One region of the Streptomyces sp. NPDC087300 genome, then DNA from elsewhere that is predicted to be linked to it. Evidence: riboswitches for the same ligand, from Rfam matches in the RefSeq annotation. Region 1 holds a riboswitch; each other region holds the start of a gene.
What was found. A riboswitch is a leader RNA that binds a small molecule or an ion and turns the genes downstream of it on or off. The one in region 1 is predicted to bind cyclic di-AMP.

Region 1 (4,128 bases):
CTCGGCAACCGGACCTTCTGGCTGTTCTCGCTGGCGATGACCGGGTCGTACGTCCTGTCCTTCCAGGTCTACCTGGCGCTGCCGCTGTCCGTGGAGCGGCTGCTCGGCGAGGGCACCGCGGCGACGGTCGCGACCAGCTCGCTCTTCGTGGTGTCCGGTCTCGTCGCGCTGCTCGGGCAGCTGCGGATCACCGACTGGTGCCGGCGCACCTGGACCCGCGAGCAGTGCCTGGTCGCCGGGCTCGGCCTGATGGGCGCCGCCTTCCTGCCGCCCGCGCTCGGCGGCTCCCGGTACGTCGGGGTGGCGGGCCTGCTGCTGTGCGCGGCGGCGCTCGCCGCGGCGACGGCCGTGCTCTACCCCTTCGAGATGGACACCGTCGTCTCGCTGGCGGGGGACCGCTGGGTGGCCACGCACTACGGCCTCTACAACACCGTCTGCGGCATCGGCATCACCGTGGGGAACCTCGGCATGGGCGTGCTGCTCGACGCCAGCCGTGACCTGCCCGCGCTGCCCTGGACGGTCCTCGCCGCGCTCGGCGGCTGCTGCGCGCTGGCGCTGCGCGGCCTCGCCAGGTCGGGACGGCTCGCGCCGGTGCCCGCGGTGACCGCCTCCTAGGGCCGTCGCGCCCGGGGGGCCTTAACCCGGTCGGCCCACACCAGGTCGCACCCTCACCGCGCTGCGGGAAGCCTGAATGCAGCGCGGTGAGGTCTTGGGCGCGGAGTCGGCGGGAGAGCGAGCGGTGGGGCAGCGAGGAGGACGCGACGGTGACCCAGCGCGTGCCCGTGACGCACGGGGCGAGCGGGGCGGACGGGCCGACGACAGCGGCACCGCCGCGCACGAGGGGACCTTCGTCAGGGCGCTGCCCGTCCTGCTCCTGGTCGTCGGAGTCGTGTACGACGCGACGACACCGCCCGAATTCACCGCGGCGCCCCTGTTCACCGCGGCCCCGCTGATCGCCGCCCCCTTCTACTCGCTGCTCAACACCGTGCTGACCGGCGCGGCGGCATCGGTCGCCGTCCTGCTGCTGCACTACGGCAACTCGTTCGACAGCAACGTCGAGACCGTCACCGAGCTGATCACCGTGATGACCGTGGCGGCCCTCGCCGTCGTCATCAACCGCGTGGTGCGCCGCGGCAACGCCAGGCTCGCCACCGCGCGCTCCATCGCGGAGGCCACCCAGCGCGCCGTGCTGCCCGAACCCGATCCGCGCATCGGGGGCCTGGACATCGCGGCGCGGTACGAGGCGGCGCAGGCCGACGCGTTCATCGGCGGGGACCTCTACGCGGTGCAGGACACCCCGCACGGCGTACGGCTCATCGTCGGCGACGTGCGGGGCAAGGGCATGGGCGCGGTCGCCGCCGTCGCCGTGGTCATCGGCGCCTTCCGGGAGGCCGCCGAGCAGGAGGCCACGCTGGAGGCGGTGGCGCAGCGCCTGGAGCGGGCGCTCGCGCGCGAGGGCACCCGGCGCGACGGGCTCGACGCGTTCGAGGGGTTCACCACCGCGGTCCTCGGCGAGATCCGGCACAGCGAGAGCGTCGTACGGCTCATCAACCGCGGGCACCCGCCACCGCTGCTGCTGCGCGGGGACGGGCGGCTCTGCGTGCTCTCGGCGAGCGAGCCCGCGCTGCCGCTCGGCATGGGCGACCTGGGGACCTGGCCGGACCGCGCGGACGAGTCGGAGTTCCCGCCCGGCGCGACGCTGCTCTTCTACACGGACGGCCTGTCGGAGGCGCGCGACGCCTCGGGCGTCTTCTACGACCCGGCGGCCCGGCTGGGCGGCCGGATCTTCCCCGGTACCGACGGCCCGCACGTGCTGCTCGGCACGCTCGTGCAGGAGGTGCGGCGGCACACCGGGGGCGGGGCGACGGACGACATGGCGCTGCTCGCGGTGCGGCGGCCGATCGCGCGGGAGCGGGATGTCACCGACGGTGAGTGAGGAACACCCCTCCGCATAACAACTGACGTACTGTCAAGGGAATGTGAAGCTCCGGTGTGCGGCGCACCGGGGTCAACTCGCCCCGTTCCTCACCCCCGTGTCCCGTTAAGTACAGGCCAAGGGCGTTAACGATCAGTCGGAACGGCTTGGAATCCGCCCCCGCTGTCTATTAACGTTCGATAACGCAGCGCGGTCGTCCCAGCCGTCACTAGAGGCGGCTCCGTGCGCACGCGCCTAATCCCGCAAGGGAGCCGGGGAACCACCAACTTGGGGTGAATCGGGCCTCCGTGCATCCGTGCCGGTCGTCCGTAGGAGACCTTCCTGCTCCGAACCCGTCAGCTAACCCGGTAGGCGAGAAGGAAGGAAAGGAGTGCGCCCCAGTGGCGTCCAACCGGCCTGCCCCCCAAGCCCCGTATGTGCCGAATGACGACGACTTCGGTGGATACGACCAGGAGTCCTGGGAGGAATGGAATCCCACCGAGGAGTCCGTCCGTCCCGTCCGCGGCAGGCACCGTGTGCACAAGAAGAGCGGCGGCGGACTCGCCCGCAGCTCCACCGTTCTCGGCGTCGGCGTCATCGCCGCGGTCGGCGCGGGCGGCATCGCCACCGCGCAGGGCGGCAAGCCGCCGGTCTCCATATCCATACCCGACCTGCCGGGCGTCGGGGCCGTCGCCGACTCGCTGCCGGACGCCAAGTCCCTGCCGGGCGTCGGCTCGTTGATGTCCGACGACGCGGACTCCGCCGACACCGTCACCCACGCGGCCGCGCCGCTCACCGCCGCCGGTGTCAGCACCGACGACGCCGAGCAGGGCACCACCGACGCGGGCGAGGCACTGCGCTCGCGCATCATGCGGCAGGCCGAGAACCAGCAGGACCAGGCCGACGAGGCGGTGCGGACCGCTGCCGAGCAGGCCGCCGTCAAGAAGGCCGCGGACGAGGCCGCCGCGCAGCAGAAGGCGGCCGAGGAGAAGGCGGAGGCCAAGGCCGCCGCCAAGAAGAAGAAGGAGGAGGAGGCCCGCAAGGCCAAGGCGGAGGCCGAGCGCCTCGCGAAGCTCGCCAAGAGCTACGTCATCCCCACCTCCTCGTACACGCTGACCTCGCACTTCGGCGACTCCGGCTCGATGTGGTCCTCCGGCCACCACACCGGCCTCGACTTCGCCGCCCCGACCGGCACGCCGCTCAAGGCCGTGCACACCGGCACCGTGAAGGAAGCCGGCTGGGCGGGGTCGTACGGCTACCGCACCGTCCTGGAGCTCGAGGACGGCACGGAGATCTGGTACTGCCACCAGTCCTCGCTCAACGTCAGCGCGGGCCAGAAGGTCAGCACCGGCGACGTCATCGGCCGCGTCGGCGCGACCGGCAACGTGACGGGCCCGCACCTCCACCTGGAGGTCCACACGCCCGACGGCACCGGCATCGACCCGCTCGGCTGGCTCCAGGGCAAGGGCCTCAACCCCTGACGGAACCCGTGGGCGCGGAGCCCGCGAAGAGCCCGCCGGCTCCGCAGACCCCGAAGACCCCGGCGGTCCTGGCGACAACCCCCCGACGTCAGGGCTGCCGGTTCGGTGAGGCATGCATGGAATTCCGCTTCCGGCGGGCGCGTTGAGCAGCACATGACTTCTCTTCGCACCCTTGGCTCATCCGACCTCGAGGTCTTCCCCCTCGCCCTCGGCGGCAACGTCTTCGGCTGGACCGCCGACCGTGCCGCGTCCTTCGCCGTGCTCGACGCCTACACCGCGGCGGGCGGCAACTTCATCGACACCGCCGACGCCTACTCGGTCTGGGTGGAGGGCAACAAGGGCGGCGAGTCCGAGACCGTCATCGGCGAGTGGCTCGCCGAGCGCGGCAACCGCTCCGACGTCGTCATCGCCACGAAGGTCGGCGCCCTGCCCGAGTACAAGGGCCTCTCCGCGAGCACCATCAAGGGCGCGGCCGACGCCTCCCTGAAGCGCCTCGGCACCGACTACATCGACCTCTACTACACGCACTACGACGACCCCTCGGTCCCCGTGGAAGAGATCATCGGCACCCTCGACGAGCTGGTGCGGGCGGGCAAGGTGCGGGCCGTCGCCGCCTCCAACATCACGCCCGAGCGGCTCCAGGAGTCCCTCGACTTCTCCGACCGCGAGGGCCTCGCCCGCTACGTCGCGCTCCAGCCGCACTACAACCTCGTCTCCCGCGACACCTACGAG
Region 2 (4,128 bases), on a different contig from region 1:
CACGGGCGTTCGCGGCCGGGGTGTGACAGATCGACACGGGCTCGCCGTCACGCACGGCCATCGCCCACTCCCCCGCCGACCCGCCGATCAGCTCCGCCCATTCGCCGTGCTGCCAGTTGTCCGGACGGCTCAACTCCCTTGCCGCACAACGCCCTTCGGCGTCCGAGACGAGCAGCGGCAGCTTCGCGGGCGGGCGCGCCGCCGGGCGGCCGGGAAAGGTGAAGCACGGGCCGCCCTGGATTCCGGCCGGTTCGCCCGGCGCCTCCAAGGCCGCCGCGATACGGGTGAGTGCGACGGGTGTCTCGCCCGGCGCGTACGGCTGTGCCGCGTCGTCGACCGCTCCCGGATCGTCGACGCCCGGCCCCAGCGCCAGCAGCCGCGCCCCCGGCGACCAGCACCACACGGCACGCACCGACGGGTCCGCCACCCTCGCGCGCTCGCCGACCCGCCCCGGGGCGAGGCAGTGGATGACGTCGACCTCCAGCGCGAGCAGGTCCCGCTCTCCCCATGTCACACCCCACCACCTCCACACCGCACGGTGCGTCGAGGCTACGCGGGGTCGGGCCCCTGCCCCCGCCCATCGCGGAACCCCCTCCCCACCTGAACGTACGTCCTGTACATTTTTTACAGAGTCCCGCGAAGAGAACAGAGCCCCGCGAAAAGAGGCGTGCCATGAACCGTCCGTCCGCCCGCCATGTCCTTCCCGAGTTCACCGAGCGCACGAGTGCGGGGACGCGGACCCTGGACCCGTACTCCAAGCTCCTCGAAGAGCGGATCGTCTTCCTCGGCACCCCCATCGACGAGACGTCGGCCAACGACGTGATGGCGCAGTTCATGCACCTCGAATACCAGGCGCCGGAGCGCGACATCTCGCTCTACATCAATTCCCCCGGCGGCTCGTTCAGCGCGATGACCGCCCTGTACGACACGATCCAGTTCGTCAGCTGCGACGTGGAGACGACCTGCCTGGGGCAGGCGTCGGCGTCCGCCGCCGTGCTGCTCGCCGCGGGCACGCCGGGCAAGCGGTTCGCGCTGCCCGGGGCGCGCGTGCTCATCCGACAGCCGGCCATCGCCGAGCCGATCCACGGACAGACGAGCGACCTCACCATCCAGGCCGACGAGATCGTGCGCACCCGGCGGCTCCTGGAGGAACTCCTCGTGCGGCACACCGGACAGAGCCCCGAGCGGATTAGCGCCGACATCGAACGGGACACGATCCTCGACGCCCCCGCCGCCGTCGAGTACGGCCTGGTGGACCGGATCATCCCGAGCCGCAAGAGCACGCTCGCCGCGCGCGACGGGCGGTGAGCGGCATGCTGCCCGAGCTGCCGCCCCTGCCCGCACTGACGCGCGCCGAGGCCGAGTTGGTCGACCGCTACCTCGAAGTCGTCGATCTGGTCGGCCGGATCAACCCGGCCAGGGGCGAACTCACCTACGGCGGGCTGCGTGCGGCCCAGGCCCTGGTGAGCAGCGCGACGGCACTGCGGGACGCGCTGGCCCTGATGCACCGCCGCGGCGAGAGCGAGCTGCACGCGCCGACGCTGACCCGGGCGCTGCGCGTGCTCGACGGCGAGCGAAGGGCAGGCCGCGTCACCGTGCCACCTCCAGCACGGAGTTGATCAAGCCCCTCGGCCAGCCCTCCGTGGCGGTCCGCCCGTTGACCGCCACGAGAGGCCCGGAACCCGCCGCGCCGCACTCGCCGGAACGTCCGGAGGCGTGTTGAAACGGACCAGACGAGCTACCCCGAACGGCGTAGCGGAGGGTCCGCCAAGGCGTGGTCGAGAGTTGCGCCAGAGGTGTACGAGGAGTGCGGAATGAACCATTCCGGTGCTGGTCGAGCCGTCGTCGGCCGCCGGGACGGCTGCCCCTTTCGGGCGGTGTCCACCTGAACGGGTCAGTCGTGAGGAGCCTCACAAAACGCCGTTTCGGCTCGGTTTTTTCGCCCTTGTCGGGTCAAGATCCTCTCCGACGACAAGCCCCCGCCACAGCGGCGGGGCGGTCCGGGCGGACGCCGAGTCCTGCCGCCACCCGGATGACCGGTCGACATCGGTGCAACGGCAGGAGTGGAGGACCCAAGCACGGCGGGCCCGTCCGGAAGGTCCGGACGACGCGCCCTTGGGGTGAAGCCGCAGAGCACGACGCGGCCGGGCATCTTCGCCTGCCCGAACCCGACAGGTCATCTTTCACAGGCGGCTGACGAAGGGTTGCGCATGACTGCGCTGAATCATGTTCCGTCGCTGCTCAGCAGGACGGGGGCCGCTTCGGCCCTCACGCTCGCCGTCGTAGGCGGCACCGTGGTGGCCCCCGGGCTCACCGGGGAAGCGCAAGCGGCCACGCACGGGACGAAGGCGCTCAAGATCGCGGCTTCCAAGAAGGGCTCCCCCTACCGCTACGGCGCGGCGGGACCCACCCGGTTCGACTGCTCGGGCCTGACGCTCTACTCGTTCAAGAAGACGGGCAAGAAACTGCCGCGCACCGCCGCCGCGCAGTACAACAAGACCAAGCACATCTCCAAGTCCCAGCGGACCCGCGGCGACCTGGTGTTCTTCCACTCCGGCAGGAGCGTCTACCACGTCGGGATCTACGCGGGTAACGGCCGCATCTGGCACGCGCCCAAGCGGAACACCGTGGTGCGCCTGGAGAAGATCTGGTCCAAGAGCGTCTGGTACGGCAGGGTCCGCTGACCCTCGCCGCGACCGTCCTGACCCCCGAGTACTCCGGAGTGCTCGGGGGTCAGGCCAGGACGGGCTCCGCCAGGAGCACCAGACCCAGCACACCGAGCGCGACACCGGTCACCGCCTCGATCGCACGGGCCGTGCGCGGCCTGCGCAGCCACCTGCCGAGCCGGTCGACGAGCAGCGCCACCACCGGGAACCACACCAGGGCGAGCGCCACCACGATGGACGCGAGCAGCAGGGTCCTCGGCATCGCGGGACTGCCCGCGGGCACGAACTGGGGCAGCACGCTCAGGAACGTGATCGACGCTTTGGGGTTGAGGGCGTTGGTCAGGAAGCCCTCCCGCAGACCACCGGCCCGCGCCGTGAGCACGTCCTGCGTCAGCTCGCGCGCTCGCGCCGCTGAACGCAGCGCCCGACAGGCGAGGTACAGCACATAGGCGGCGCCGATCAGTTGGAGCGCCCTAAAGAGCGCGGGGACCGCGGCGAGCACCGCGGCGACGCCCGCGACCGCCAGTGCCGTGTGCACCAGTAGTCCGGCCGCGACCCCGATCGCACTGGCCACGCCCGCCCGCCGGGAGGCGAGGGAGTTGCGTACGACGACGGTGAAGTCGGCGCCGGGCATGGCGACCATGCCCGCGGCGAACAGGGTGAAGGCGACCAGTTGTGCGTCCATGCCGCCAAGACTGCCGGTTCCGAGCCTTCAACGGGTATGTGCAATATCCTGACGGGGACTTAAGCAGCCGTTTAGTCTCCGGGCTCCGGGTGGCCTGCCGCCCGCTGCCGTACGCGCGTCCTTCGCGCCGCAGGGAGCTGCCATGTACGACCCCACGCGGCTCGCCGCGCTCGTCGCGGTCTCCGAGGCCGGTTCGATCACCCGGGCCGCCGAACGGCTCGGGTACACCGTGCCCGCCCTCTCCCAGCAATTGGCCAAGCTGGAGCGGGAGGCCGGGACGGGGCTGCTCGTGCGCCATCACCGCGGGGCGCGGCTGACCGGCGCGGGCGAGCTCCTGGTGGCCAGGGCCCGCCGGGTGCTCGACGAGATGGAGCGCGCCCGGCACGAACTGGCGCAGCTCGCGGGCCTCTCCGGCGGCAGGCTCCGCGTCGGCACCTTCACGACCGCCGGCATCCATCTGCTGCCGCCCGTCCTGACCGCGTTCCGCAGGGCCCACCCGGACGTGGAGCTGACCGTCGCGGACCACGAGCCGCCGCACGGTGTCGCGGCGGTCGCCGCGGGCGAGGTCGACCTGGCCCTCACCCACGCCTACGAACCCGCGGAGACGGCGCCGCTGCCCGCCGCCGTCTCGGCCGAGCGGATCCTCGTCGAGGAGCTGGTCCTGGTGACGCAGCCGGGGCACGCGCTGGCGAGCCAGACGGCACGGCTGCCGCTGAGCGCGCTCGCCGGGCAGCCGCTGATCAGCATGGCGCCGACGCATCCGCCGCGGCAGGCCGT
Region 3 (4,128 bases), on a different contig from region 1:
GCTCGCCCGCTTCGCCGCGGAGGGCCCCACTCCGGAGGAGATGGAGCGCGCCCAGGCGCAGTTGGAGCGCGAGTGGCTCGACCGGCTCGGCACGGTCGCGGGCCGCGCCGACGAACTGTGCAGGTACGCGGTCCTGTTCGGCGACCCGCAGCTCGCCCTGACCGCCGTCGGGCGCGTCCTCGACGTGACCGCCGAGGAGGTCCAGGAGGTCGCCAAGGCCCGCCTGCGCCCCGACAACCGCGCGGTGCTCGTCTACGAGCCGGTGGCCCCCGAGGCCGATGAAGACGGAGCCGACGCGGACGCGTCCGCGGCGGACGCTGACAACGAGGAGGCGGCGAAGTGACCGAGGCCGCAACGATGCAGTTCCACCCGCAGCCCCAGGCGGGCACCGCCAAGCCCTGGGCCTTCCCCGCCCCCGAGCGCGGCACCCTCGCCAACGGCCTCACGGTGCTGCGCTGCCACCGCCCCGGGCAGCAGGTCGTCGCCGTCGAGATCCACCTCGAAGCGCCCCTCGAAGCCGAGCCCGCGGGCCTCGACGGCGTCGCCACCATCATGGCGAGGGCCTTCAACGAGGGCACCGACAAGCACTCCGCCGAGGAGTTCGCCGCCGAGCTCGACCGCTGCGGCGCCACCCTCGACGCGCACGCCGACCACCCGGGCGTACGCGTGTCGCTCGAAGTCCCGGTCTCCCGGCTGCCGAAGGCGCTCGGCCTGCTCGCCGACGCGCTGCGGGCCCCGGCCTTCGCGGACAGCGAGATCGAGCGCCTGGTGGCCAACCGCCTTGACGAGATCCCGCACGAGGCGGCCAACCCGGCCCGCCGCGCCGCCAAGGAGCTCTCCCGGCAGCTGTTCCCGGCGACCGCGCGCATGTCGCGGCCGCGCCAGGGCAGCGAGGAGACGGTCGCCGCCATCGACTCCGCGGCCGTACGCGCCTTCTACGAGAAGCACGTCAGGCCCGCGACGGCCACCCTCGTCGTGGTCGGCGACCTCACGGGCACGGACCTGGACGCCGTCCTCGCGGACACCGTGGGCGCCTGGACGGGCGACACGGCACAGCCCCGCCCGGTGCCCCCGGTGACCGCCGACGACACGGGCCGGGTCGTCATCGTGCACCGCCCCGGAGCGGTGCAGACGCAGCTCCTGATCGGCCGCATCGGCGCCGACCGGCACGACCGCGTCTGGCCCGCCCAGGTGCTCGGCACGTACTGCCTGGGCGGCACCCTCACCTCGCGTCTGGACCGCGTCCTGCGCGAGGAGAAGGGATACACCTACGGCGTACGGGCGTTCGGCCAGGTGCTGCGCTCCGCGCCGGACGGCTCCGGCGCGGCGATGCTCGCGATCAGCGGTTCGGTCGACACGGCGTCCACGGGCCCCGCGCTCGACGACCTCTGGAAGGTGCTGCGCACGCTGGCCGCCGAGGGCCTCACGGACGCCGAGCGGGACGTGGCCGTGCAGAACCTGGTGGGCGTGGCCCCGCTCAAGTACGAGATGGCGGCCTCCGTGGCGGCCACCCTCGCCGACCAGGTCGAGCAGCACCTGCCGGACGACTTCCAGGCGCAGCTGTACCGGCAGCTCGCAGCCACCGGCACCGTGGAGGCCACTGCCGCCGTCGTGAACGCCTTCCCGGAGGACCGTCTGGTGACGGTCCTGGTCGGCGACGCCGAAGAGATCGAGGAGCCCGTCAGGGCGCTCGGGATCGGCGAAGTGACGGTTGTCACGAGCTGACGGACGACCGTCCCGAAGCTCCTGAAGCTGAGGGACGGTCAGGACATAGGGGGACCCCGGCGACCGAAGTGGTCACCGGGGTCCCTATATGTCCGAATTCGTATGGAGGTTGCCTGTCTGCCCTGTGGCGTGCGCTACAAAAAGCTAGTTCTGTTTGTCGATTGAAAGACGGTCCGTTTAGCTTCAATCCGGCTGTCCGTCACGCAGTACGTCGCATCCGCGGCACCGGACAGTCATCGCCGAGTCCCCGCATGGCGCGAGCCAGGGGAGCCGGGGACCCACACGTCCCTTGGGGTGAATCGGGAACCTTGCCGAGAGGTGAGGAACTCGTAGGAGACCTTCCTGCTCCGAACCCGTCAGCTAACCCGGTAGGCGAGAAGGAAGGAAAGGATCAGCCGCTTCATGGCGTTCACCCGTGCCACCGGGAAGCACCGTCGCCCGAGCCGCCTCACGCGTACCACCGCGAACGTAGCTGGCGTCGCCGCGCTCACCACCACCGGTGTCATCGGAGGCCTCGCCGCTCCGGCGCTCGCCGCCGAGGACGCCGCCGTCGAGCACACCGGCCTCACCCAGGCCATCTCCGTGGGTGACTCGCTCGCCGAGAGCGTCGACGCCCAGGCTGCCGCACAGAAGCAGGCCGCCGACGACGCCGCCGCCGCGAAGAAGGCCGAAGAGGCCGCCAAGAAGAAGGCGGCCGAGGAGAAGCGCAAGGCCGAGGCCAAGGCGAAGGCCAAGGCCAAGGAGGAGCGCGAGGCCAAGGAGCGCGCCGCCCGCGAGGCCGAGCGCAAGCGGCTGAACACCTACGTCGCCCCGATCTCCGGCTCGTACGTCTCGACGGGCTACCAGACCGGCGGCGCCATGTGGTCCTCCGGCAGCCACACCGGCATCGACTTCCACGCCGCCTCCGGCACCTCGGTCCACGCGGTCGGCTCCGGCACCGTCGTCGAGGCGGGCTGGGGCGGTGCCTACGGCAACAACGTGGTCATCAAGATGAACGACGGCACGTACACCCAGTACGGCCACATGTCGTCCCTCGGCGTCACCGTCGGCCAGACGGTCACCCCGGGCCAGCAGATAGGCCTCTCGGGCTCCACCGGCAACTCCAGTGGCCCCCACCTCCACTTCGAGGCCCGCACCGGCGCCGACTACGGCTCGGACATGGACCCCATCGCGTACCTGCGCGGGCACGGCGTCAACGTCTGACCCGCCCCCCCCAGCGACGCACCGAAAGCCCCGGCTCACCGAGCCGGGGCTTTCGCCGTTTCCGGGACACCGCCGCGCTTGGCCAAAAGAGATCCATGGATTTCGGTCCGCCGTCGGAAATTCCGGCGCCCTGCAATAGAGTCGAACGGCGAGCGTCAATCGACCGCGTTGCGCGGGGATTAAGGCGGAGGTGGGGTCATGCGCATTCCCGCGCAATCGGTCTGCACGGCCATCCGGGACGACATCGTCTCCGGCGTCCATGAACGGGGCGGCCGCCTCACCGAGGAACTCCTCGCGCGGCGCTACGGAGTCTCCCGCGTTCCCGTGCGCGAGGCGCTGCGCACCCTGGAGGCCGAGGGATTCGTGGTCACCCGCAGGCACGCGGGCGCGTGCGTGGCCGAGCCCACCGAGCGGGAGGCGGCCGATCTCCTGGAGATGCGGGCGCTGCTTGAGCCGCTCGCCGCGGCGCGCGCCGCGCAGCACCGCACCGAGGCGCACCTCAAGGTGCTGCGCGGCCTGGTCAGGCTCGGCCAGGAGCGCGCACGGCGGGACCAGGGGGAGGATCTGCGCTCCCTGGTGGGCTGGTTCCACGAGACGCTCGCCCAGGCGTCCGACGGGCCCGGTCTCGTCGCGCTGCTCGGCCAGCTCCGGCGCAAGATCGACTGGATGTACGCCATGGGGGAGGGGGCCGCCTCCACGGAGTCGTGGTCCGAACGGGCGGCGATCGTCGACGCGGTGGCCCGCGGGGACGCGGAGCGCGCCAGGTCGCTGACCGCGGCGCACGCGGAACGGGTCAGGGGCGCGCACCGGTTGCGCCCCGCGGCGCGGGGCGCAAGCGTGAGGGAAGCGCAACGTGCCGTAAACACGGTGGCGCTCCCGAATTAACACGGACGCCGTATACAGGGAAGAGTCCTTTCGGTCAGGCCTTCTCCAGCTGTTCCGGTGTTCCCGTGTTCCGGTGTTCCCGTGTTCCGGTGTTCCCGTGTTCCGGTGTTCCGGTGTTCTCGAGGCTTATCCCCGTGTGGGCTTATCTCCGTGTGCCCCGCGCGCCCGATGGTTTTCCCCTGAAATACGTCGATGGGGTCACCCGGAATTCCGGGTGACCCCATCGACGTATTTCAGGGAACGTGTCCTAGACCGTCTCCGGAAGCTCCTCGAGGCCCTCGGCGACGAGCTTCGCCAGACGGTCGAGAGCGGCGT
Region 4 (4,128 bases), on a different contig from region 1:
TGCTCAACATCGACCCGCCGGACCACACCCGGCTTCGGCGCCTCGTGTCGAAGGCGTTCACGCCGCGCCGCGTCGCCGAGTTCGAGCCGCGCGTGCGGGAGCTGACGGACCAGCTCATCGACCGGTTCGTGGAAGGGGGGAGCGCCGACCTCATCCACGAGTTCGCCTTCCCGCTCCCCATCTACGCCATCTGCGACCTCCTCGGCGTCCCGCGCGAGGACCAGGACGACTTCCGCGACTGGGCGGGCATGATGATCCGGCACGGGGGCGGGCCGCGGGGCGGGGTCGCCCGGTCGGTGAAGAAGATGCGCGGCTATCTCGCCGAGCTGATCCACCGCAAGCGCCTCGACCCGGGCGACGACCTCATCTCCGGCCTGATCCGCGCCTCCGACCACGGCGAGCACCTCACCGAGAACGAGGCCGCGGCGATGGCCTTCATCCTGCTCTTCGCCGGCTTCGAGACGACCGTCAACCTCATCGGCAACGGGATGTACGCGCTGCTCACCCACCCCGAGCAGCGCGCGCGGCTGCAACGTGCCCTGGAAGAGGGGGACACGGCGCTCCTGGAGACGGGCGTGGAGGAATTGCTCCGCTTCGACGGTCCTGTCGAGCTCGCCACCTGGCGGTTCGCGACGGAGGCGCTCAGCGTCGGCGGGCAGGACATCGCCGCGGGCGACCCCGTTCTCGTGGTGCTCGCCGCCGCCGACCGCGACCCCGAGCGGTTCGCCGAGCCCGACACCCTCGACCTGTCCCGGCGCGACAACCAGCACCTCGGATACGGGCACGGAATCCACTACTGCCTCGGTGCCCCGCTCGCCCGTCTGGAGGGCCAGACCGCCCTCGCGACACTCCTGCGGCGACTTCCCGATCTGCAACTCGCGGCGGATCCTGCCGATTTGCGGTGGCGTGGCGGGCTGATCATGCGGGGACTTCGCACGTTGCCCGTGGAGTTCACATCCGCACAGAAAACGGCGGGCAACTGACGGACCGTCAAGACTGTGACTTTCACGTGATCTCCGCTGCATCGACTTGTGACAAGCGTTCGAGTGCGACTACGTTCACGTCGACTCGGGCACCCGGTGCCCCAGTCGCCGCACCAGTCCCCAAGCTCTCGGCTCCGCTCGAGCAGGGGAGACCCCACCCGTGAAAGGCAACCGCATGCTCTCCGGCAATGGTCGTCACCGACGCCCCCGCCAAGCCCCGGCCCTCATCGTCGCGGCAGGAGTCACCGGATCCGCCATCGCCATCCCACTCCTCGGCGCGACCAGCGCGAGCGCCGCCGACACGGCGACGTGGGACAAGCTCGCCGAGTGCGAGAGCGGCGGCGCCTGGAGCGCCAACCCGGGCAACGGGTACTACGGCGGGATCCAGTTCTCCCAGGACATGTGGGAGGGCTACGGCGGCCTCGACTACGCGCCGAGCGCCGACCAGGCGTCCAAGTCGCAGCAGATCGCCGTCGCCGAGAAGGTCCTGGAGGACAAGGGCCCCGGCGCCTGGCCGAGCTGTGCCCCGATCGCGGGTCTCACCGACGACGACGCCGCGGCCGACGTGGACCCGGGTGACCCGATGACGCCCCCCTCGGACCCGGCAGGGTCCGAAGGCAAGGACAAGTCCGAAGGCAAGGACAAGTCCGACGGCAAGGACAAGCCCTCGGAGAAGCCTTCGGGCAAGCCCTCCGACTCCGCGGACCCGGCGGACGGTACCGACGGTAAGTCCGGCTCCGACGACGCGTCCGACGACGCCTCCGGAGACAAGGATCACGACAAGTCGGGCAAGGACGGCAAGGGCGGCAACAGCGACAAGGACGGCAAGGGCAGCGGCGGGGACGGCGAGAGAGGCAAGGGGGCCGACGGCAAGGACGGTGCGGAGGACTCCGGCAAGTCCGGAGGCGAGGACTCCACTTCGCCCGGATCCGAGGACTCCACCGCCCCCTCCGACGACTCCGCCCCCGGCCGCCACCGCGGCGACCGCGCCGACGAGCAGCCCTCCGGAGGCGACGGCGAGGACCGCACAGGACGGCACGCCTCGCGCGGCGGCGACCGCTCGGGCAAGACCGCCGACGGGACGTACACGGTCCGCTCCGGCGACAGCCTCTCGGTGATCGCGGACGACCTCGGCGTCGACGGCGGCTGGCCCTCGCTCTACGCCGGGAACAAGAAGACCGTCGGCGGCGACCCGGACCTCATTCTCCCCGGTCAGAGCCTCGATTTGGGCGAAAAGTAAGGGAAGTTGACGAAGAGTCGGGCGGGGCCTTCGCGTCGAATGTCCGATTTGGCGCGAGTGAGAGATGGGTCTCAGAAGCCCTGATCGTCTTTGAAATTCCGGCGATCGCGTGTCTACGGTCGTCACCGCTCGCCACTGGTGGGCCCCGCCGGTCGGTACGCCGAATCCTGCCAACGGCCGGACGGGAACAGTCGTCGCTTCGAGCGCCGTAGGCAGGAGCGGGGGACCCAAGGTAAGTGCCGGGCCCGCCCGTTGAGCGGCCACCAGCCGAGAGGCTGGGAGGCCGGGAGACGGACGGAATCGGCTAGGGGTTAAGTCGCACTCAAGAAGTGCGACCGGGCAACCACATCGGCCCGCACCCGACAGCTCACCTCGCAGGCGTCGGTGAGGGGATCAACTCATGCTGTTTTCCAGCAAGGGCAAGCACCGCCGTCCGTCCAAGGCCACCCGTGTCGTCACGCTCGCCGGTGTCACCGGTGCCGCCGTGGCCGCCCCGCTGATGGCCGCGGGCTCCGCCTCTGCCGCCACCGGCGCCGAGTGGGACGCCGTCGCCCAGTGCGAGTCCGGCGGCAACTGGTCGATCAACACCGGCAACGGCTACCAGGGTGGCGTGCAGTTCTCGCCGTCCACCTGGGCCGCGTACGGCGGTACCAAGTACGCGCCGACCGCCGACAAGGCCTCCAAGGCCCAGCAGATCGAGATCGCCGAGAAGGTCCTCGCGGGCCAGGGCAAGGGTGCCTGGCCGAGCTGTGGCGTCGGTCTCTCGGGCGCCGCCTACAACGGTGGCGGCGGCCAGCAGGAGCAGGCCCCGCAGCAGCAGGCCAAGCCGCAGCCGCAGAAGACGCAGCAGCAGGCCGCCCCGCAGCAGCAGGCCACGCCGAAGCCGCAGCCCACGCCGCAGACCGAGACCAAGAAGAAGACCGTCGAGACCCCGACCGGCAAGACGGTCAAGAAGGGCGACGGCGAGTACAAGGTCGAGTCCGGCGACACCCTCTCCAAGATCGCCGAGTCGCACAAGGTCAAGGGCGGCTGGCAGAAGGTCTACAAGCTCAACGGCGACATCATCGACGACGCCGACTTCATCTACCCGGGCCAGCAGCTCCACCTGAAGTAGCGGCCCCACCCGGCCGTGCCTCGGCGGACGCACGGCCACCCCCCCGTCCCCACGGGCTCCCCGCCCCGGTGCGCGTATCCCCCGTACGCACCGGGGCGGGGCCATGTCCGGGTCCGGCCGCGCGGCCCGGCCCGGTTCCGTGTTCGCCCCTAGCGAGCTACCGGCCAGTAGAAACACGGGCTTCCGTCCCGTTTCCCGGGTATTTGGGCCCTGGCCCGTCCCACGGGACGGGCGGTCGGCTGGCCGAAGCCCTGGAGCCCGTTAGGCTCGTGAGACGCAGGGCTGAAGCGGCCCCGCGTAAATGCGTCATATCCCAGAAGGAGATGCTCGTGCCGTCCATCGACGTCGTCGTAGCCCGGGAAATCCTGGACTCCCGAGGCAACCCCACGGTCGAGGTCGAGGTCGGCCTCGACGACGGCAGCACGGGTCGTGCCGCCGTTCCGTCCGGTGCCTCCACCGGTGCTTTCGAGGCCATCGAACTCCGTGACGGTGACCCCAACCGTTACCAGGGCAAGGGCGTCGAGAAGGCCGTCCTCGCCGTCATCGAGCAGATCGGCCCGGAGCTCGTCGGCTACGACGCCACCGAGCAGCGCCTGATCGACCAGGCGATGTTCGACCTGGACGCCACCGACAACAAGGGCTCGCTCGGCGCCAACGCCATCCTCGGCGTCTCGCTCGCCGTCGCGCACGCCGCCTCCGAGGCCAGCGACCTGCCGCTGTTCCGCTACCTCGGCGGCCCGAACGCGCACCTGCTGCCCGTCCCGATGATGAACATCCTGAACGGTGGGTCG

Region 2: another riboswitch for cyclic di-AMP. It lies ahead of ACIO9J_RS01300 (C40 family peptidase); the one in region 1 lies ahead of ACIO9J_RS28270 (M23 family metallopeptidase).
Region 3: another riboswitch for cyclic di-AMP. It lies ahead of ACIO9J_RS35325 (M23 family metallopeptidase); the one in region 1 lies ahead of ACIO9J_RS28270 (M23 family metallopeptidase).
Region 4: another riboswitch for cyclic di-AMP. It lies ahead of ACIO9J_RS30290 (transglycosylase family protein); the one in region 1 lies ahead of ACIO9J_RS28270 (M23 family metallopeptidase).

The regions. Positions count from the first base shown of each region.
Region 1 covers NZ_JBIUYI010000006.1:702,919-707,046, forward strand. The annotation lists gene ACIO9J_RS28260 (MFS transporter) at 1-615, shown strand, start outside; gene ACIO9J_RS28265 (PP2C family protein-serine/threonine phosphatase) at 692-1,936, shown strand; cyclic di-AMP (ydaO/yuaA leader) riboswitch at 2,158-2,305, shown strand; gene ACIO9J_RS28270 (M23 family metallopeptidase) at 2,317-3,396, shown strand; gene ACIO9J_RS28275 (aldo/keto reductase) at 3,550-4,128, shown strand, end outside.
Region 2 covers NZ_JBIUYI010000001.1:313,901-318,028, forward strand. The annotation lists gene ACIO9J_RS01285 (GNAT family N-acetyltransferase) at 1-514, opposite strand, end outside; gene ACIO9J_RS01290 (ATP-dependent Clp protease proteolytic subunit) at 673-1,308, shown strand; gene ACIO9J_RS01295 (hypothetical protein) at 1,314-1,619, shown strand; cyclic di-AMP (ydaO/yuaA leader) riboswitch at 2,029-2,207, shown strand; gene ACIO9J_RS01300 (C40 family peptidase) at 2,211-2,684, shown strand; gene ACIO9J_RS01305 (LysE family translocator) at 2,734-3,351, opposite strand; gene ACIO9J_RS01310 (LysR family transcriptional regulator) at 3,494-4,128, shown strand, end outside.
Region 3 covers NZ_JBIUYI010000010.1:200,868-204,995, forward strand. The annotation lists gene ACIO9J_RS35315 (M16 family metallopeptidase) at 1-343, shown strand, start outside; gene ACIO9J_RS35320 (M16 family metallopeptidase) at 340-1,725, shown strand; cyclic di-AMP (ydaO/yuaA leader) riboswitch at 1,953-2,115, shown strand; gene ACIO9J_RS35325 (M23 family metallopeptidase) at 2,128-2,928, shown strand; gene ACIO9J_RS35330 (GntR family transcriptional regulator) at 3,127-3,813, shown strand; gene ACIO9J_RS35335 (HPr family phosphocarrier protein) at 4,061-4,128, opposite strand, start outside.
Region 4 covers NZ_JBIUYI010000007.1:444,491-448,618, forward strand. The annotation lists gene ACIO9J_RS30280 (cytochrome P450) at 1-983, shown strand, start outside; gene ACIO9J_RS30285 (transglycosylase family protein) at 1,159-2,223, shown strand; cyclic di-AMP (ydaO/yuaA leader) riboswitch at 2,418-2,619, shown strand; gene ACIO9J_RS30290 (transglycosylase family protein) at 2,624-3,337, shown strand; gene eno (phosphopyruvate hydratase) at 3,661-4,128, shown strand, end outside.